4 regions of the Vibrio eleionomae genome follow, and region 4 is predicted to be linked to each of the others. Evidence: predicted binding sites of a transcription regulator. Region 4 holds the regulator's gene; each other region holds the start of a gene.

Region 1 (4,916 bases), on a different contig from region 4:
AGTCTCAGAGATACTTGCGATGTGTGAAGATTCGAGTGGTACAGAAGAGGCGTCAAAACAAACGGTTCAAGGCCAAAAGATTCGCCGTGCAACACACGCTAAAGTGTTTGATAGCAGAGAAGAAAACCAAACGTCTAAAGCACGTCGTAATCAAAAAGCTAGAACTTATCGCGGTAATAATGCCGACGAATTTCGTCATGCACCTAACTCTAAAAAAGGTCGTGAGCGTAATAACACCAATGCTCATAAATCAACAGGAAAGCCAGCTCAGCAGCGCCGTTCTAATGACAACACCACACCTCGAAAAAAGGTTGGCGGTACATTGAGTTTAAAAAAATAGATGCAGATGAACCTTAGCGCTTAATAGGTTTTTGGCATTAAAAAAGGAGCAAGATGCTCCTTTTTTATTAATCACAAAATCAGTGTTATTTTGTGCCAAAAATCTTATCGCCTGCATCACCTAAACCAGGAACAATATAGCCTTTGTCATTCAACTTTTCATCAATGGCAGCAGTATATAGCTCGACATCTGGATGCGCTTTTTCAAGTGCTTCAAGACCTTCTGGAGCAGCAACAAGAACTAAGACCTTGATATGATCACAACCATGCTCTTTTAGCAGGTCAATAGTCGCAATCATAGAACCACCAGTTGCTAACATTGGATCAACAACCAACGCCATACGCTCATCGATATTAGTCGCAAGCTTATTAAAGTATGGAACTGGCTCTAATGTGGTTTCATCACGATAGACACCAACAACGCTAATACGAGCACTTGGGATATGCTCTAACACGCCATCCATCATACCTAAACCAGCACGTAGAATTGGAACAACTGTAACTTTTTTACCTTTAATTTGGTCGATTTCTACCGGCCCCATCCACCCTTCGATGGTTACCTTTTCTGTTTCAAAGTCTGCAGTTGCTTCGTAAGTGAGAAGACTGCCAACTTCTGTGGCTAACTCACGAAAACGTTTAGTGCTGATATCACCTTCGCGCATCAAACCAATTTTATGTTTTACTAGCGGGTGTTTTACTTCAACAACTTTCATTTCCATCTCCGGCATAATTTAAACAAACCTTCTGATTATACACAGATTCGTTGTTGATTTATATTTTCTCTCCATATATCAACCTAAGTCTCTATTGCATCAATAAAAAAGATTAATAATTTCTACCACTATGCTTCGGCAGGATGCATAAAAATCTTATAAAAAATCCGACGCAAACGTTTTCCTTTTTGTTTTAAGCCCTGTAGAATAGCGCCGTTTCCATATCCAACTAGACCGAGGAATTTCCCCGTGAGCGGTAATAACACTTCTTTAAGCTACAAAGACGCTGGTGTAGATATTGATGCAGGCAACGAGCTTGTTAATCGTATTAAAGGTGCAGTAAAACAGACACGTCGCCCAGAAGTAATGGGTGGTATCGGTGGTTTTGGTGCTCTGTGTGAACTACCAACGAAATACAAGCAACCTGTTTTGGTTTCAGGTACAGATGGTGTAGGTACTAAACTACGTCTTGCTTTAGATATGAAAAAGCACGATACCATTGGCATCGACCTTGTTGCTATGTGTGTGAACGACCTTATCGTTCAAGGTGCAGAACCACTGTTTTTCCTTGATTACTATGCAACGGGCAAACTCGATATTGATACAGCTGCAGACGTTGTATCTGGTATCGCGGATGGTTGTCTACAAGCAGGCTGTGCACTTATCGGCGGTGAAACTGCTGAAATGCCAGGAATGTACGAAGGCGAAGATTACGACGTTGCTGGTTTCTGTGTTGGTGTTGTTGAAAAAGAAAACATCATTGATGGCACTAAAGTAGCTGCTGGTGATGCACTTATCGCTGTAGGCTCTAGCGGTCCTCACTCAAATGGTTACTCTCTAGTTCGTAAGATTCTCGAAGTATCTAAAGCGGATAAAAACGAGCTATTGGACGGAAAACCTGTCGGTGAACATCTGCTTACTCCAACCAAGATCTACATCAAATCAGGTCTAAAATTGGTTGAAGAACATGACATTCACGCTATTTCTCATATTACTGGTGGCGGCTTCTGGGAAAATATCCCACGCGTTCTTCCTGAAGGAACTAAAGCTGTTATCGATGGAAATAGCTGGGAATGGCCTTCAATTTTCAAATGGTTACAGGAAAAAGGTAACGTTGATACTCACGAAATGTACCGTACCTTTAACTGTGGTGTTGGTCTAGTGATTGCTCTTCCTGCCGACCAAGCCGATGCTGCCGTCGAACTTTTACAAAAAGAAGGTGAAACTGCGTGGGTAATCGGTACAATTGCGACAGCAGAATCTAACGAAGGTCAAGTAGAGATAAATTAACCTATGAAAAGTGTAGTTGTTTTAATTTCAGGAAATGGTACTAACTTACAAGCGATCCTTGATGCTTGTGATTCAAGCATTAAAGACGGTAAGGTGACGGCTGTTTTTTCTAATAAAGCAACGGCTTACGGGTTAGAACGTGCAAAAAAAGCAGGTGCAGAACCAGTATTTCTTGACGCAAAAGCCTTTGATACTCGCGATGCTTACGATCGCGAGTTAATGCGTCAAATGGATGAATTTAATCCAGACCTAGTGGTACTTGCTGGCTTTATGCGTATCTTGAGTGGTGAATTCGTTCGCCACTATAAAGGTCGAATGATCAACATTCACCCTTCTCTACTACCTAAATACCCAGGCTTAAATACCTATCAACGTGCCATTCTAGCTGGTGATGAAGAGCACGGAACGAGTGTGCATTTTGTCACCGAACAGCTTGATGGAGGTCCTGTTATCCTTCAAGCAAAAGTGCCTATCTTTGATGAAGATACAGTGGAAGTCTTAACTGAACGTGTTCAAGCCCAAGAGCACCGTATCTACCCATTGGTTGTACAATGGTTTGTCGAAGGTCGTTTAGACATGAAAGATGGCAAAGCTTACTTAGATGGCAAAGCGTTAGGTATTCACGGCCACGCATACGAATAAATATAATTCGTTATTGTAAGAATAAAAAAAGGTTGGTACTCACGTATCAACCTTTTTATTTTGTCCTGACTATACCTATGCTTTACATTCTTAACAGAACCAATCTTATTCTAATAGCTCTGTCGGCGCTTGATTTCCTGGTTTTGGTGCAGCAAATGGAACATCTTTCAAGTCGTCCATATTGGTGGCAATACGCTTTCCAAAATGAAACAGACCATATTCTCCCGGCTTCATGCGTTGCCAGTTTTCATTACCAGTTAATGGTTGAGTAGCGATAACCGAGACGACGTCTTCAGGAGTCGTTTCTTCTTGGAAATTAACCTCGACATCTTCATCAAGCAAAGTAGCATTACCAAAAGGCGCTTGACGAGTAATCCAATACAAATGATTGGTGCAATAGGTCATCAGATATTCACCATCTGATAACAGCATATTGAATACGCCCTTCTCTTTTAACTGATCGCACAGTGCTGCCACATAACGGAACACATCAACCATATCTTTCGGCGTTTCAGGAAATCTCCTTTCCATCTGTTCCAATAACCAACAAAACGATTTTTCACTGTCTGTTTGGCCAACCGGACGGTGGTTACCCGTTGGTAAGTCTTGATAATCGGTGAGCTGACCATTATGCGCAAAGGTCCAGTAACGCCCCCATAACTCGCGAGTAAAAGGGTGGGTATTTTCTAAACTGACACCGCCTCGATTAGCTTGGCGTATATGGCTAATCACAGCCCGGCTTTTGATTGGATAACTTTGGACAAGCTGAGCAATTTTAGATTGGCAACTTGGGGCAGGATCTTTAAAAGTGCGAAAACCTTTGCCTTCGTAAAAGGTGATTCCCCAACCGTCTCGATGAGGACCTGTACGCCCCCCTCGTTGAATTAGGCCGGTAAAACTGAAACAGATATCTGTAGGCACGTTCGCGCTCATGCCAAGCAATTCACACATGGTTTAAATTACTCCTCACTTTAAACCATCATTCAAACTGAAATAGAGGCCGAAAAAATCGGCCTGTTTGTCAGTTCCATAGCAGCGATTAAGCCATTTCTTTTTCAATCAACTGAATAACGATATGGATAATTTTAATATGGATTTCTTGAATACGGTCAGCATAACCAAAGTGTGGTACGCGGATTTCAACATCAGCATAACCCGCCATTTTACCGCCATCTTTACCCGTTAATGCGATGGTTTTCATGCCTTTTGCTTTTGCCGCTTCAATCGCTTTTAAAATGTTACCCGAGTTACCTGAAGTAGAAAGACCAAACAAGACATCTCCTTTTTGACCAACCGCTTCGACATAACGAGAAAACACGAAATCATACCCAAAATCGTTACTCACACATGATAAATGGCTCGGATCAGAAATCGCAATACCTGGATAACCCGGGCGATTTTCACGGTAACGACCCGTTAGCTCTTCAGCAAAATGCATAGCATCACAATGAGAACCACCATTACCACACGATAGTACTTTACCACCCTGTTTAAATGAGTCAGCAATTAACTTTGCCGCAGCTTCGATTTGCTGAATATTATGTTCATCACTCAAAAACTTGTTTAGCACATCGGCAGCTTCGGTTAATTCGTTCTTGATTAAATCATGGTACATAGGGATCAGTCTCTTTATTATTCACTGTAAGGTGGTTTTGCTCATAGAGAACAAAGCGGTCAACGCCGAAGAGTTTACCCGAAGGAAAACGGCTGTCGATAGCTAACACCAAAGATTTACCTAATTTCACTATTTTTGGACAATTAAAAAGCAATTATATAGAAAGGCTAAAACTCGTATTAGCAAAACAGAATGAGTACTGCACACTACTTCTTCGGCATATCTAATTGTAGCTCGGGCTGCAATGCTTTTTTCGCTTTGATTTTGCGCACAACAAACCAAACGAGTAATGCGAGAAGGATGACGACCACATTCCC
Region 2 (4,916 bases), on a different contig from region 4:
GATGATGTTAGTCGGTGAGGACGCTCATGCAAGAAAGTTATAAAATTCTGGTTGTCGATGATGATGCTCGCCTGAGAGCTTTGCTAGAACGTTATTTGTCAGAACAAGGTTTTCAAGTTCGTAGTGTTGCTAACAGCGAACAGATGGACCGCTTGTTAACTCGCGAAACGTTCCATTTGATGGTACTGGATTTAATGTTGCCTGGTGAGGATGGGTTATCGATCTGTCGCCGTCTTCGCAATGCTAACAATATGCTACCTATTTTGATGCTGACGGCGAAAGGCGATGAAATCGACCGTATCGTTGGCTTAGAGGTTGGGGCAGATGATTATCTACCGAAGCCTTTCAATCCTCGCGAGTTGCTTGCTCGCATCAAAGCGGTGTTACGTCGCCAAGTGATGGAGGCGCCAGGAGCGCCAAGTTCAGAGGAGTCTGTGGTTGAATTCGGCGAGTTTCGCCTGAATTTGGGAACGCGTGAAATGTACCGCGGCAATGAACCTATGCCACTCACTTCCGGAGAGTTTGCAGTATTGAAAGCATTAGTACTGAATGCGAGAGAACCTCTATCGCGTGACAAACTAATGAATATGGCTCGAGGCCGTGAATACTCTGCGATGGAGCGGTCTATAGACGTGCAAATTTCTCGCTTGCGTCGCATGTTAGAAGTTGATCCTAGTAAGCCACGCTATATTCAAACTGTTTGGGGACTTGGTTATGTATTTGTCCCTGATGGTAAGCTTAAATAGTCTTTCAATAGGTGCCCACGCGGCACCTTTTCTCATTTCTTCCTAGGCACAGTCTATGCGAATTAACATCCGTAGCTCGATTACTCAATCCATCTTTTTATTTCTCAGTTTATTGATAGCGAGCCAAATCTACTCTTATTACGCGGTATTCAATTACGCATTGATGCCGAGTTTACAGCAATTCAACAAAATCTTAGGTCATGAGATAAATTTAATGTTGGATGGCTCGGTTAAAGATAATCATTTGTCACTCGATGCACCGCAGCGTCAGCGTGTACTCGAACAGCTCGGTGTTACCATTCACAGTGAAGATAGCCCAGAAGCTGAAGGGTATCAGCATGGCGTGAGTATTGACCTGATGAGCGAAGAAATGAGCGAGGATTTAGGGACTCCAACTGAGGTTCGTATGGCCTTGGGCAAAGATAGCTATGTATTGTGGGTAAAAATTGAAAATTTACCTGGGCAACTGATTCGTATCCCATTATCTGAATTGCATGAAGGGGATTTTGCTCCTTTGTTTCGTAACAGCATCATCATGGCGTTTGTGATTGTTGTTGGGGGATGGGCCTTTATTCGTTGGCAGAACCGGCCATTAACGGCGTTAGAAAAAGCCGCAAAACAGGTTGGGCACGGTGAGTTCCCTCCAGCTCTTCCCGAACGAGGAGCGACAGAAATTCGCTCAGTGACTCGCTCCTTTAACCAGATGGCACAAGGTATTCAAGCGTTAGAAGAAGATCGAGCTCTATTGATGGCAGGGATCAGTCATGATTTGAGAACGCCGTTAACTCGAATCCGATTGGCAACGGAAATGATGTCGCCTGAAGACAGTTATCTTGCAGAAGGTATTATCAGTGATACTGAAGAATGTAATGAGATCATTAGCCAATTTATGGATTATTTGAAGCCTGTCAATTTAGATAGCTTTGAAGCGGTTGACCTTAATAGTATTGCAGAGGATGTTGGATCGGCTGAAGCAATGGCGATTGAAGGCGATGTCATCTGTGATTTAACCCCGAATTTGGTGTCTGCTAAGGGAAGCCCTATAGCCATTAAACGAGCGTTGACTAACCTAGTGGTGAATGCGGTTCGTTATGGTAACGGTTGGGTCAAAATTTCATCTGGAGTAACGGCTGATCGTAAAATGGTATGGTTGAGCGTAGAAGACAACGGTCCAGGCATTCCAGCGAGTGAAGTTAATAAGGTGTTTGAACCTTTTACGCGCGGAGATCAAGCTCGGGGTAGTGAGGGAACAGGGTTAGGTTTAGCCATTGTTAAACGCATTGTCAGTCAGCACCATGGAGCGGTGGCTGCCACAAACCGCAGTGAGGGTGGTTTAAAAATGCAGATCAGTTTCCCATCCGTTCCAAAAAAGAAAGGGAGCTAACTTAGCTCCCTCACATCTATTAGCAGCGGTAGTTACGCATTCTCAACGTCATCTTTTTCCGCCATATGTTCTGGCAATATGATATTTAAGATGATGGCCGTGATACCGCCTGCTGCGATACCAGTCGAGAACAGGTTCTTAATAAACTCAGGCATGAATTGAAGTATCTCCGGTTTTTGTGAGATACCAAGACCCATTGAGAATGATAGTGCCATGATCAGTACTGCGCGGCGATCCAATTCAACACGTGAAATAATTCGGACACCCGCTGCTGCGATCGTACCAAACATAACGATAGTTGCACCGCCTAATACTGGTTCAGGAATCATTTGTACAAAGCTTGCAACGCCTGGGAATAACCCAAGAAGAACCAGCATACCAGCGATAAAGTAACCCACATAACGGCTTGCTACACCAGTTAACATGATGATGCCGTTGTTTTGACTGAAGGTTGAGTTTGGAAAACTGTTGAAGAAAGCCGCTAATGCTGAGTTAAAACCATCTGCCAAAACACCACCTTTGAGGCGTTTCATGTAAATAGGGCCTTTTACTGGCTCTCCGGATACTTCTGAGGTTGCAGTAATATCACCGATTGCTTCCAGTGCTGTAATCAGAAAGATGAGCACGAGAGGAATAAACAGCGACCAATCAAAGCTCAAACCAAACTGCATTGGAATCGGCAGGGCGAATAAATCATTTTGGTGTTGTTTAGAAAAATCGATCATACCCATAAAGTAAGCCATGATGTATCCCACTAGCATGGCAATGACGATTGAGGATACGCGAATATATGGATTGCGCGAACGGTTTAAAATCACAATCATTGCTAACACTGTGCCTGCTAGGGCCAAGTTATGCAGACTGCCAAAAGTGTGATTTCCCATTGCTGAGTAGCCACCACCCATAGAGATAAGACCCACATTAATCAGAGTTAGTCCAATCAGTGTAACTACGATGCCAGAGACCAGCGGTGTGATAATGCGTTGTGCAAACTCTAATACGCGAGACAGCAAAATTTCTGCCAAAGAGGCGAATAAGATGGTGCCAAAAATGGCTGACATCATGGTTGGCACATCAGCACCACCCTGCTTTAAAGATAATCCTGCACCAATAATTGGACCTAAAAAGTTAAAGCTGGTGCCTTGAATTGAAAGTAGGCCAGAACCGATAGGACCGATGGTTCTGATTTGAATAAAGGATGAAACACCTGAGGCAAAAAGCGACATACTGATAATCGTATTGGTCTGCTCTGGGGAGACGCCGAGAGTTTGACAAATGATCAGTGAAGGGGTGATCACAGCAACGAACATAGCGAGCAGGTGCTGTAATGCCGCAAAGATGGTTTGAGGTAATGGCGGTCTGTCATTAAGTTGGTAAACCAATTCGGATTTACGTCCGGCGTTGTTGGTAGTCATAGTGTTTTCCTAGTTTTCAAATCTAAGCTTTTACCGCGCTGAATGGGCGATAAAAGTCGAGCAGATAATCTATCTGTGATTGCTGTTAATCAGAACCTGCCCTAGATTGGGGATCAATATTGATCTTGGTTAGTCCATCATGATCGTAAAGATAGTGGAGTGAAGCAAGGATCAAAATATTGAAAATAGGCGGCGATTATAGAGGCTTGCGATCAAAAAGCAAACGTTTGCTAGTTGGTTTTAATGACTTTTTTGACCATGTGGACAAGTATGTATTAGGAAAGAGTAACTTAGTTGTATTGCAAAGAGAGTTATATACCCCAATGGCCATTTGATACAGGGGGTAGAGCATAGGCTAAGCCCAAAGAAAGGAAGGTATGGTCACTCCCTTTCAATGGTATCGATGTGATTGCTTGGGAAGTTAATCGAATTGGTATTCTTGCTGACTATTTTTTTTCACCATGCCAAACCATGAAATAGCAGGGAATAGTAGCGAACGAACATAGCCACAATAGACAATCAGGGCGATGGCTAAACCTAGAGATACAAGAATTGTTGGTGTCATTGTCATCGCATGCTGGTGGAGGGCAACCACTGCGAGCACGACAAACACTAACCCTGTTGTCATAAAGTTGGTATAGGCTGGAAATCGGTGACGCAGCATACCAAGCGCATTAAGTAAGGGGAAAGCCACGCCAATGGCTAAGGTAAATAGCCATTCCAAAGCCCCACGCTGATACTCGACTTGAGTGACAAAATAATGAGCAAAAAAGGTGAGGGGAAGGGTCAATAGCGCAACAAGCGTGATCAAAATAGTACGTAGCTGGCGCGTTTTGAGTATGTTTTCTGGTGTCGCTGTGGAAGCAATAAGAAAGGCAACATGGCTCTCTTTTGGGACTTTTTTACGAAATTGTTCAAACAGTGCTGCTTTGTTTTCCCCATTAGCAACGCGATTTTTAATTTCGTCGATCAGTTCTCGGGTATTCATGCATTTGCCTTAGTCTTTACTCATAACATGTTTGGCATTCTAGCGATTTAAACGCGTAAACAACAGTCGCCACTAAGTATTGTGTATGAACTCGTACAGTGTGGTTGGAACATAAGCCAAAAGATTTACGCTTTGGAGTACATATCTCGATTGCCTAACCAACGATCAATAATTGCTTGAGCATGTTGCGGGAAATTATCGTGAATGTGACGAGAAATACGTTGCACCTCAGGAATTAATCGCTGATCACGCATAAGGTCGGCAATCTTAAAATCGGCCATCCCTGTTTGTTTCGTCCCCAGTAATTCTCCCGGACCACGAATTTCTAAATCACGTTGAGCGATGACAAACCCATCGTTACTTTCGCGTAGTACCCCCAAGCG
Region 3 (4,916 bases), on a different contig from region 4:
CTAGTAACTTCGCAAGTTCACACAGTTTACGTTGTAGTTCGCCTGTGTAATCTGCAGTGATATTGATGTGACCCATTTTACGGCCAGGGCGTTTTGATTTCCCGTACCAGTGAATATGGCAGCCTTCCATCGCTAACAACTCTTGCGGCAAGGAATCTTCACCAAGGATATTAATCATCGATGTCTCGCGTACCAACTTGGTGCTACCTAACGGCATACCACATACCGCACGAAGATGATTTTCAAATTGGCAAACTTCAGCGCCTTGTTGAGTCCAGTGACCTGAATTATGAACGCGAGGGGCAATCTCATTCACCAGCAATTGACCATCCACATCAAAGAATTCGATCGCAAGTACACCCACATAATTGAGCTGGTTAGCGACAGCAGTAAACATCGATTTTGCTTGTTGCTGCAATTCAGGAGCATCAATCGCCGTTGATAGGCTCAATACACCGTTAACATGGATGTTTTCTGCCAATGGATAAACCACAACATCGCCATTTACACCACGAGCACCAACAAGAGATACTTCACGGTCAAAAGGTATAAATTGTTCAGCAACAATCGCTTGGTTATCGGATGCAGCAATGCATTCTTGCATTTCAGTCCAGATTTCATCAATTTGGCTGAGCTCTTTTAAGCGCCATTGGCCTTTACCATCGTAACCACCTAATGCACTTTTGAGCACCATTGGGATACCCACGTGCTCTATGGCTGCATCAAAATCATCACGAGTATTAATGACATAGTATTTGGCATTTTTTACGTTCGCGGTATCAAGGAGTGCTTTTTCGATACGGCGGTCACCACCTGCTTTGATCGCTTCACTACTTGGTAAGAATTTACCGCTTTTCTCACAGATAGCTAAGATATCGTGTGGGATATGTTCGAATTCTGCGGTGATGACATCAGCATCTGCAATGGCTTGATCCAGAGTTTGCTCAATAGGAGTTTGAGTGAGAGGATGTACTACTCTATCGGTAGTGACATCATAGGCTGACAACGTAATATTCAGTGGTGCGCCTGCAAGAGACATCATACGTGCAAGTTGACCAGAACCTAGTACCAAAACGTGCATCACTTATTCCTCTTCAGGGTTTGGGTTAGCGAGTACGGTTTCAGTTTGTTCGGTACGGAACGCTTCAACTTTGGCCATGACAGTTTCATCATGGGTACCGATAATTTGTGCGGCAAGAATACCTGCGTTTGCGGCGCCTGCTTCACCAATGGCTAGTGTACCAACGGCAATACCTTTGGGCATTTGTACGATAGAAAGCAGAGAATCCATACCTTTCAGTGCACGAGACTGTACTGGAACACCAAGAACTGGAACACTAGTGAATGCGGCTGTCATACCTGGTAAGTGAGCAGCACCGCCAGCACCAGCAATAATCACTTTAATACCACGCTCTTTGGCACTGGTTGCATAGTCAGCCAGAAGTTGAGGGGTACGGTGCGCTGAAACCACTTTGGTTTCGTACTCAACACCAAATTTGTCTAGCATTTCTGCTGCGAGTTTCATGGTCGGCCAATCTGACTTAGAACCCATGATAATTCCAACTTTCATCTCCAACTCCTTCAAGCTTGTAAAATAACTGAGCGAACGTCGCGCATTATACGAGGATTTTTATCTCAAGCAAACGTTTGCGCCATCGTCTTCCTCGTTCATTTGAGATTCGGCGTAATTTGCTTTAGGTGATCAAACGGATAATTTGTACACTATGGTCTAAGAATACTAAGCAGCTTAGGATATGAGAGTGAAAAACGTTGAACAAGCCGTGCAAGCATTAACTGCTGGCGAAGTGCTTGCCTATCCGACAGAAGGGGTCTTTGGCGTAGGGTGTGATCCCGATAATATTAGTGCCGTAGAAAAGTTACTGGCGTTGAAGAAGCGCCCTGTTGAAAAAGGCTTGATCCTCATTGCAGCAACATACCAGCAGCTTATTCCCTATATAAAAGAAGAACAACTGACAGCTGAGCAATTGGCTCGTGTAAAGGAAAGCTGGCCCGGACATGTCACTTGGATTATGCCTGCGAGTGAGCGTGTCTCTCACTGGGTCAGTGGTCAGTTTGATACCATCGCTGTTCGAGTGACTGATCATCCCTTAGTGAAGGAGTTATGCCTAGCCTACGGTAAACCCATCACTTCTACGAGTGCCAATTTGTCTGGTCAGCCACCTTGTATGACGACTGAAGAGGTGGAACAGCAGCTAGGGGACCAACTTGTTGCTATTCTTGCGGGAGAAACCGGTGGAAAACTAAAACCGAGTGAAATTCGCGATGCAAAGACACTCACTATTCTAAGAAAGGGCTAGTGCTCAACACACATAATAAATCGAAGCCCTGATGAAGGAGAAAGCATGACAGCCATTAATAAAGAGGCAGTAAAACAGTTTTTATTGTCTTTACAAGATCACATTTGTCAGCAATTAGAGATGGCTGATGGTAAAGCGGTATTTGTGGAAGACGCTTGGAACCGCGAACCTGGCGAGCGGTTAGGGGGCGGTGGCCGCTCTAGAGTAATGAAACAAGGGGGCGTTATTGAACAAGGGGGCGTTAATTTTTCCCATGTTACCGGAAAACAAATGCCCGCCTCTGCGACCGCTCATCGTCCTGAATTAGCGGGCCGTCACTTTGAGGCGATGGGAGTGTCTCTTGTTATTCATCCCACTAATCCTTATGTGCCAACGTCTCACGCTAATGTTCGTTTCTTTATTGCTGAAAAAGAAGGGGAAGATCCGATTTGGTGGTTTGGCGGTGGATTTGATTTAACGCCTTTTTATCCATTCGAGGAAGATTGTCAATTTTGGCATCAGCAAGCTAAAGATCTTTGTGCTCCATTTGGAGAGCAGGTTTATGCCGAACATAAAAAGTGGTGTGACGACTATTTCTATTTACCACATCGTGAAGAAACGCGCGGTATCGGTGGATTATTTTTTGATGATCTAAACCAATGGGATTTTGCGACGTGCTTTGATTACATTAAGGCGGTAGGTGAAGGATACATCAAGGCTTATGTACCTATCATTAACAAACGGAAGGATACTCCGTTTGCTGAAAAAGAGCGCCAGTTCCAATTGTACCGTCGTGGTCGTTATGTGGAGTTTAACTTAGTGTTCGACCGAGGGACCTTATTTGGCCTACAAACGGGTGGTCGTACTGAATCAATATTGATGTCTATGCCGCCGCTTGCACGCTGGGAATATGGTTATGAACCAGAAGCGAACAGTGCAGAAGCCAAACTACAGGAATATCTTGTGCCCCGAGAGTGGTGACAGAGATAAGCCAGAGTGATAGGGTCAAGTGAGTGACCCTTTTTTAATAGGCAAGGATATGGCGAATAGTAACGATCGGTATGTGGTATTTGGTAACCCTATCGGACATAGTAAATCCCCTTTAATTCATTCTCTGTTTGCGCGCCAAACCAATCAGCATATGGAATATAGTACTCAACTTGCACCCGTTGATGGTTTCGTTGCAGCTGCGACAGATTTTTTCTCTCATGGTGGAAAGGGGTGCAATATCACTGTTCCATTTAAAGAAGAAGCCTATAAATTTGCTGATCGTTTAACCGAAAGAGCACAACTTGCGGGAGCGGTTAATACATTAAAGAAACTGGATGATGGCATCATTATTGGTGATAACACTGATGGTGAAGGGCTTGTGCAAGATTTATTAGTGCACCAAGTGCCGTTAGAGGGGCGTCGTATTTTGCTTATCGGCGCTGGTGGTGCTGCCCGCGGTGTGATTAAACCATTACTCGATCATTCACCAGCGAGTATTACGATTACCAATCGCACTTTTACCAAAGCAGAGCAATTGGCAGAGCAATTTAAAGAATATGGGGTAGTTAGCGCCGTACCGATGGAAAGTATTGATAGTGGGTATGATCTTGTTATCAACTCAACGTCAGCTAGCTTAGATGGAAAATTACCTTCTATTTCTACTGCCATTTTTACTCCTACAACTGTTTCGTACGACATGATGTATGGCAAAGGGCTCACGGTTTTTAATCAATGGGCAGTTGAACAAGGGTGTGCCAATGCTTACGATGGCTTAGGTATGCTGGTGGGTCAGGCTGCTGAGAGTTTTATGCTATGGCGTGGGCTACGTCCGGGTATAAAGCAAGTTTTGTTCGAATTAAGAAGAAACCTAGAAGGTTTATAATGAATCAATCCATTTTATTTACGGATATCCAACACTGGGATGAGGCGCGTCAAAGTGTTGGTTTTACAGCTCAGCAATCGGGAGCATTAATAGAGTGCTGGATTGATAAAGGTGGCTTAGAAGCTCTGAGTGGTATGGTCATCACTAGCGGTCAGCAAGCGCTGCAAGTATTCTCTTCATTACGTTTTGATATTGAAGAGTTAGCAGAGGAGCTTATTGAAGATGACCGCTATAACGAAGCTGGTGAAATAGAAGTTAAGATTTCACTGGCTTAACATCATTAATGTACTCATTTTTTGTTGCAACATAATTAGCGGCAGATTTAAGAAGAAATTGCTTCTCTTTGTCTGTTAATGGGCGGGCCCTTTTGACAGGGCTGCCCATATATAGGTAACCACTCTCAAGAGTTTTACCTGGAGGGATTAAACTTCCCGCTCCCACCATAACATCACTTTCTATTATTACGTTGTCTAATACAATCGCACCCATCCCAACGAGTACTCGGTCTTTTATCGTGCACCCATGCAACATGACCTTATGACCGATGGTGACATCGTCGCCAATGAGAAGAGGGTAGCCCCCCGGATTTTCATTGCTTTTATGAGTGACATGTAGAACCGTCCCATCTTGGATGTTGGTTCTGGCTCCAATCTGGATATGATTAACATCACCTCGAGCCGCAACGAGAGGCCAAATACTAGCGTTTTCTTCGATGCGAACATCACCAACAATAACGGCGCTTTCAT
Region 4 (4,916 bases):
GGCTTTGGTTTTTTAGAGCCATCGCCAGAGGCACTTTTAATTATTATGCAGCGTGCGTTACTGTTCTATCTGCAGCAACCTACTCAATTTCTCGAAGTTCAACAAAGAGCGATGCGCAGAGATTTTAGTTGGGAAGTATCAGCACAAGAATACATTAAGATGTATAGACAGGCATTGTTTGACTAAACGTTGCCCATCCATCGATGTACTTTACTAAGCGGAGAGTGTCACTCTCCGCTTTTTTATCGATTAACACAATGAAAAGAACATTGGATATTGTGCATTCCAATAAGAAGACTTGGGTATATAAGTCATCAGGATGATTTTGTTTAAAAGGGGAAGATATTGACATTATCAATGTGGTAGACTTGCGCCGCTATTAATTTGGAGCGAAATGGCTTACTTACTGATGTTATTCCATAAAGTGTATTCACATCCCACCAGTCAACAATGGGTCGTATTTATTCACGGCGCTGGGGGCAGTTCGTCTTTGTGGTTTAAGCAAATCAAGGAGTATCGACAACATTTTAATTTGCTTCTGGTTGATCTTCGTGGTCATGGCAAATCAAAACGAGGTCCTAAAGAGTGGTTACTCAAACCTTATCAGTTCGCTGATGTCGCGCAAGATGTTATTCACGTGATTGATCATCTTAGCATTGAAAAAGCCCACTTTGTTGCCATGTCTTTGGGAACCATTATTGTACGAACAATTGCCCAACTTGTCCCTGAGCGTGTCGAAAGCATGGTGATGGGGGGAGCGGTGATGCAGTTTAATCTACGTTCTCGGATATTGGTTAAAATTGGGGATTGGTGTAAAAATATCGTCCCATACATGTGGTTATACCAACTTTTTGCCCATGTCGTAATGCCTGATAAACATCAAAAAGAATCACGTCACCTCTTTATAAGAGAAGCTAAAAAGCTGTGTCAAAAAGAGTTTAAACGTTGGTATCGTTTAACCGCTGAAGCCCATGCACTGATGGGACATTTTAGAGAAACAGAGTTACCTATTCCCACGTTATACTTAATGGGAGAGCGCGATCATCTATTCCTTCCTGCTATTAGAAAAATGCTCAGTACACACCGCTGTAGTCAGTTGATAGAGTTATCCAATTGTGGTCATGTTTGCAATATCGAGCAATCTGAGGCCTTTAATCACCACTCGATTCGCTTTCTCTTGCACCAATAAATACGGTTCCCATTCAGAAAATATTAATCACACCCTTGGTGATCAGGTTTCCCACATTTCCAACAAACAGCGAACTGACCTTCATTGGTTTCCCCGCAATTAGAACAGACCCAATTTTTATAAAGGATACCACTATTGTCGGTTTGGGTTTGACGAATAAGCTCCCATGCATAATCGGCATCTAGACGATTAAATAGCCAAATATATGGCGCTGATTGGTCATCGGCAGGAATCTCTCCTCTTAACCCGAACCACTGTTCCCCTCTGACTTCGCATTTTATGTTTGACTGCTGGAGTAGTCCACACAGTATATGAGCTTCAGTTGGGTTATTTGCGATATAAAGTTTCAATATCAATTACCTTGAATGGTCACAGTCTAACCAAGATTATGTAAATGAACAGTGTTTCAAATGGGGTGTCATATTGTGTCCTAATTAAGGACTAAATATGGCTGTCACATTTTTATAATAATCAATGTAATAACCGTACAATGTTTTTGTGATAATAATCACAAAATAATGCCATTTAAGAAAAATGAGTAAAAATTTATTTATCCAATTTAAAGCATAAATTGATCTAGCTCATGGCGAATAATTGTAATCTATAGTCTCAACTATTTTAGTTGTTACTACTATTCTAAAACATTATGAGTTGGAAATTCGGTGATAAACCGCAAAATTATTAGCAGATTTATAGGTTAACTAACGGTTATTTATCTAGATATAGCCTTAGGACAAATGAGTTAAGGGTTATGCTCATACATGGCTGGTAAGGTTAAAAGGCCGGTTTAGCAGAAATGATTCGCAAGAGTGATGTTATTGATATATCTGATGAGCCTACAAGCAAGTATGCCGGGTTTTAACCTTTTAGGTGAGTAAAAGCTCTAATATGTACCTCAACGGCTCATATGTGCGTTATAGCGCGCATAAAAAAGCACCCCAGAGGGTGCTTTCAGCAACAAGCCTTGTTAGCAACAAATTTGGCTAAAGATTTTGCATTAACTCGTCACGCCGAGTTTGTGGAATAACAGACCAGTGCTTGCCTTCGATTGCGCCTTCAAGAGCCCATAAAAGCTCTAGACTTACATCGGTAGAGTGAGTTTGCTGAATTGCTTTATACGCTTCAACCGCTCCTTTATCGTGTAACTCTTCGACAGATTCAATTCCCGCTTTACGCAACATACGTTCTGTAGCTAAACGTAAATTAGGTAAATCTTTCAATCGGTTAGGTTTAGCTTTTGCCTGAGTCTCGCGTTCTTGTTTCGCGATCTTCAACGCAGATTTTGCTTCATCTAAAATAGTATCGGGTGTATCCCAAAACGATTCTGGAAGAGCAAAATATTTTGTAACCACAGGGAAACCACGTTTTTTGTAAACGTATGGTTCTAAGCCTTGTTGTTTGTATTTCTCAGAACAAGAATCATCAGCTCTGATATGAAGCATATCGTTAACAACCAACGCGAACATTGTGTCGTCTACGAAGATTCCAAAGCCGCCAAACATTGAACGAGATTTTACGCGACCTAATTTTTCAAAGAGTCGCATTGAGTTTTTTAGTATTGGTTTATCCATGCCTTTAGTCTCGGTGTATTTGAACATACGCCACCAAAATCCAGGTCCGAGAATGTAGCAAAAGAATGCAAAGACCGTGTCAATAAGAAGTTAACATCATATGCATTTTTGCCATCGGTAACCCCGCTACCTACCCAGAACATCTGTACCACCTGGGGTTCAGGCCGGAAGCTTTGCGTCCCACCTTTACAGATGGTTTGCCCTGTGCGTGACATTTCGTTAATTAGAGTAATCTTAAACTTGAACATAAATCACATAAAAATTGCTTCTATGTGATATTGCTCACAAAAATGACTGTATTAATAATAAACGATAAATTCATCAATAAAAGTGTAAAGAAGGCAGAGCTAAAGCAATGTAAGTTATTATTTTATAATGCTTTTTACCGACTCTCGTTCGATAAGCTCTGGATGCATTTCAAAAATACGGCGTTCATGCTCTTTATTTTTGATGCGTTCAAGCAAGATTTCGAATGCGTTTTTACCAACACGGCGCTTAGGCTGATGGATGGTGGTTAACGGTGGAGAGAAATATTCGGATAGTTCAATATTATCATAACCAATGACTGACATTTCTTCGGGGATTTTTACGCCTTTCTGTTGTAGGCGACTCATTAAGCCCAGTGCCATCGTATCGTTGAAACAAAAAACAGCGGTCGGTTTTTCATCCATCGCCAAAATTTTGTCAGCAGCAAGAACGGCGGTATCACATTCAAAGTTACCTTCAAGAATCCAATCTTCGTTCACGTCATAGTTTGCTTCGTTCATTGCGCGACGAAAACCTTGGATACGCTCTTGGCAGGTAATTTTGTTTAAGTGGCCACTCAAGCAGGCAATATGACTATGACCATGATCGATAAGGTACTTAGTGGCGATATAGCCACCTTCTTCTGAGTTATCCATGATTTTATCGGCTTGGGAGTCTTCTAATCCCCAATCCATGATCACTTTAGGAATATCGGAATGGCTCTCTAGCATTTCCATCAATTCTGGCGTCATATCCGAACACATAACCAACATGCCATCAACGCGTTTCTCAGCGAGCATGCGTACGTAGTCGCGTTGTTTTTCATAAATGCCACCAGTGTTACATAGGATCAACGTATAACCTTGGCGATAGCAGTAGCTTTCGACACCATCGATGACTTCGGAGAAAAATTGGTTCGTGGACTGGGTGACCAACATGCCAATGGTTCGAGTTGTGTTGCATTTTAAACTGCGGGCAACTGCACTAGGGGCATAGTTCAACTCCTTAACAGCAGATAGCACTTTTTCTTGAGTTGCTTCTGCCACAAAACGGGTTTTGTTGATGACATGTGATACGGTGGTCGTAGAAACGCCAGCCAAGCGTGCTACATCTTTTATTGTCGCCATAGGTGATTTCCATTGGTATCAAATAACCTGAAAGTACATTGGTGATGATAATGTTGAACAGTCAGGTTTCGCTTTATTTTAGTGCAAAAAGCGGGAATAGTAGTAAAAACACAAAAACCGCTACGAGAAAGCGGTTTTTGACAATTAGTTTGAGTATTTATTAGCATCCAAGATTCTAGACTGCTCTGGCGATCACCGCAACGAAAAATTCATAATTTAATCTCAACTGATCTCGCCAACTTTTCTTATGCTTGCGACTCATTGTCTACATGATGGCGACAGATTGCTGGGTTATCAATATATTTTATCAATATGTAAAATGGACGGCTTAAGCGTATAAATGACATTTAGACTCTACGGGAGAGCTGACGTTGTTTCATGATGTGCTAACGAATAATGCACATATGATAACTAACCAAAAATAAGGTAAGTCATGAGACGTTTGATTGTAGAACCGAGGATTAGGACCAACATACTAGAGGTAAAAGGCACTTTTTATCACTTTTCCCTATCAAAGGCGCTTATATACCCAAATGACCTCAAGATGCAGGATTCAGAGCTTCATCAACGAGCCTAGGTCAAGCTCAATCACAGCAGGAATGGTCATTCCCTTTCAAGGTGATTGAGCGCAGAAATAGGTTTGTTGATGAGCTCCCAAAGGGCGAGTTTTATTCGCTCCTAGGCTGTGTTACTGATTTTCAACGTAGAATGACTATGTCTTCAAATCAGTGCCTTGCCTAAGAGCGAATACATTCCCGCTGAAACAGCATCTTGAGGTTACTT

Evidence for each region. Region 4 encodes PurR, which represses purine synthesis genes. Its sites were predicted from a motif close to TNANGNAAACGTTTNCNTNA; they were not measured.
Region 1: a site for PurR is predicted at 1,221-1,240, ahead of purM (phosphoribosylformylglycinamidine cyclo-ligase). Genes of this name have one in related genera too.
Region 2: a site for PurR is predicted at 3,761-3,780, ahead of F9817_RS03275 (uracil-xanthine permease family protein). Genes of this name have one in related genera too.
Region 3: a site for PurR is predicted at 1,636-1,655, ahead of purE (5-(carboxyamino)imidazole ribonucleotide mutase). Genes of this name have one in related genera too.

What each region holds. Positions count from the first base shown of each region.
Region 1 is NZ_WEKT01000001.1:42,453-47,368, forward strand. Features, by position in the region: gene rluF (23S rRNA pseudouridine(2604) synthase RluF) at 1-340, shown strand, start outside; gene upp (uracil phosphoribosyltransferase) at 426-1,052, opposite strand; gene purM (phosphoribosylformylglycinamidine cyclo-ligase) at 1,302-2,342, shown strand; gene purN (phosphoribosylglycinamide formyltransferase) at 2,346-2,984, shown strand; gene F9817_RS00280 (class II glutamine amidotransferase) at 3,090-3,935, opposite strand; gene lpcA (D-sedoheptulose 7-phosphate isomerase) at 4,024-4,599, opposite strand; gene F9817_RS00290 (hypothetical protein) at 4,589-4,729, opposite strand; gene F9817_RS00295 (TIGR03503 family protein) at 4,806-4,916, opposite strand, start outside.
Region 2 is NZ_WEKT01000004.1:2,897-7,812, forward strand. Features, by position in the region: gene ompR (osmolarity response regulator transcription factor OmpR) at 27-746, shown strand; gene envZ (two-component system sensor histidine kinase EnvZ) at 808-2,130, shown strand; gene F9817_RS03275 (uracil-xanthine permease family protein) at 2,163-3,545, opposite strand; gene F9817_RS03280 (hypothetical protein) at 3,967-4,533, opposite strand; gene recG (ATP-dependent DNA helicase RecG) at 4,659-4,916, opposite strand, start outside.
Region 3 is NZ_WEKT01000018.1:575-5,490, reverse strand. Features, by position in the region: gene F9817_RS11415 (5-(carboxyamino)imidazole ribonucleotide synthase) at 1-1,081, opposite strand, end outside; gene purE (5-(carboxyamino)imidazole ribonucleotide mutase) at 1,085-1,570, opposite strand; gene tsaC (L-threonylcarbamoyladenylate synthase type 1 TsaC) at 1,761-2,318, shown strand; gene hemF (oxygen-dependent coproporphyrinogen oxidase) at 2,364-3,278, shown strand; gene aroE (shikimate dehydrogenase) at 3,337-4,170, shown strand; gene F9817_RS11390 (DUF1488 family protein) at 4,170-4,445, shown strand; gene F9817_RS11385 (gamma carbonic anhydrase family protein) at 4,426-4,916, opposite strand, start outside.
Region 4 is NZ_WEKT01000057.1:27,014-31,929, forward strand. Features, by position in the region: gene glgA (glycogen synthase GlgA) at 1-186, shown strand, start outside; gene F9817_RS20105 (alpha/beta fold hydrolase) at 395-1,189, shown strand; gene F9817_RS20110 (putative signal transducing protein) at 1,213-1,539, opposite strand; gene F9817_RS20115 (TfoX/Sxy family DNA transformation protein) at 2,173-2,760, opposite strand; cyclic di-GMP riboswitch class I at 2,874-2,972, opposite strand; gene purR (HTH-type transcriptional repressor PurR) at 3,126-4,133, opposite strand.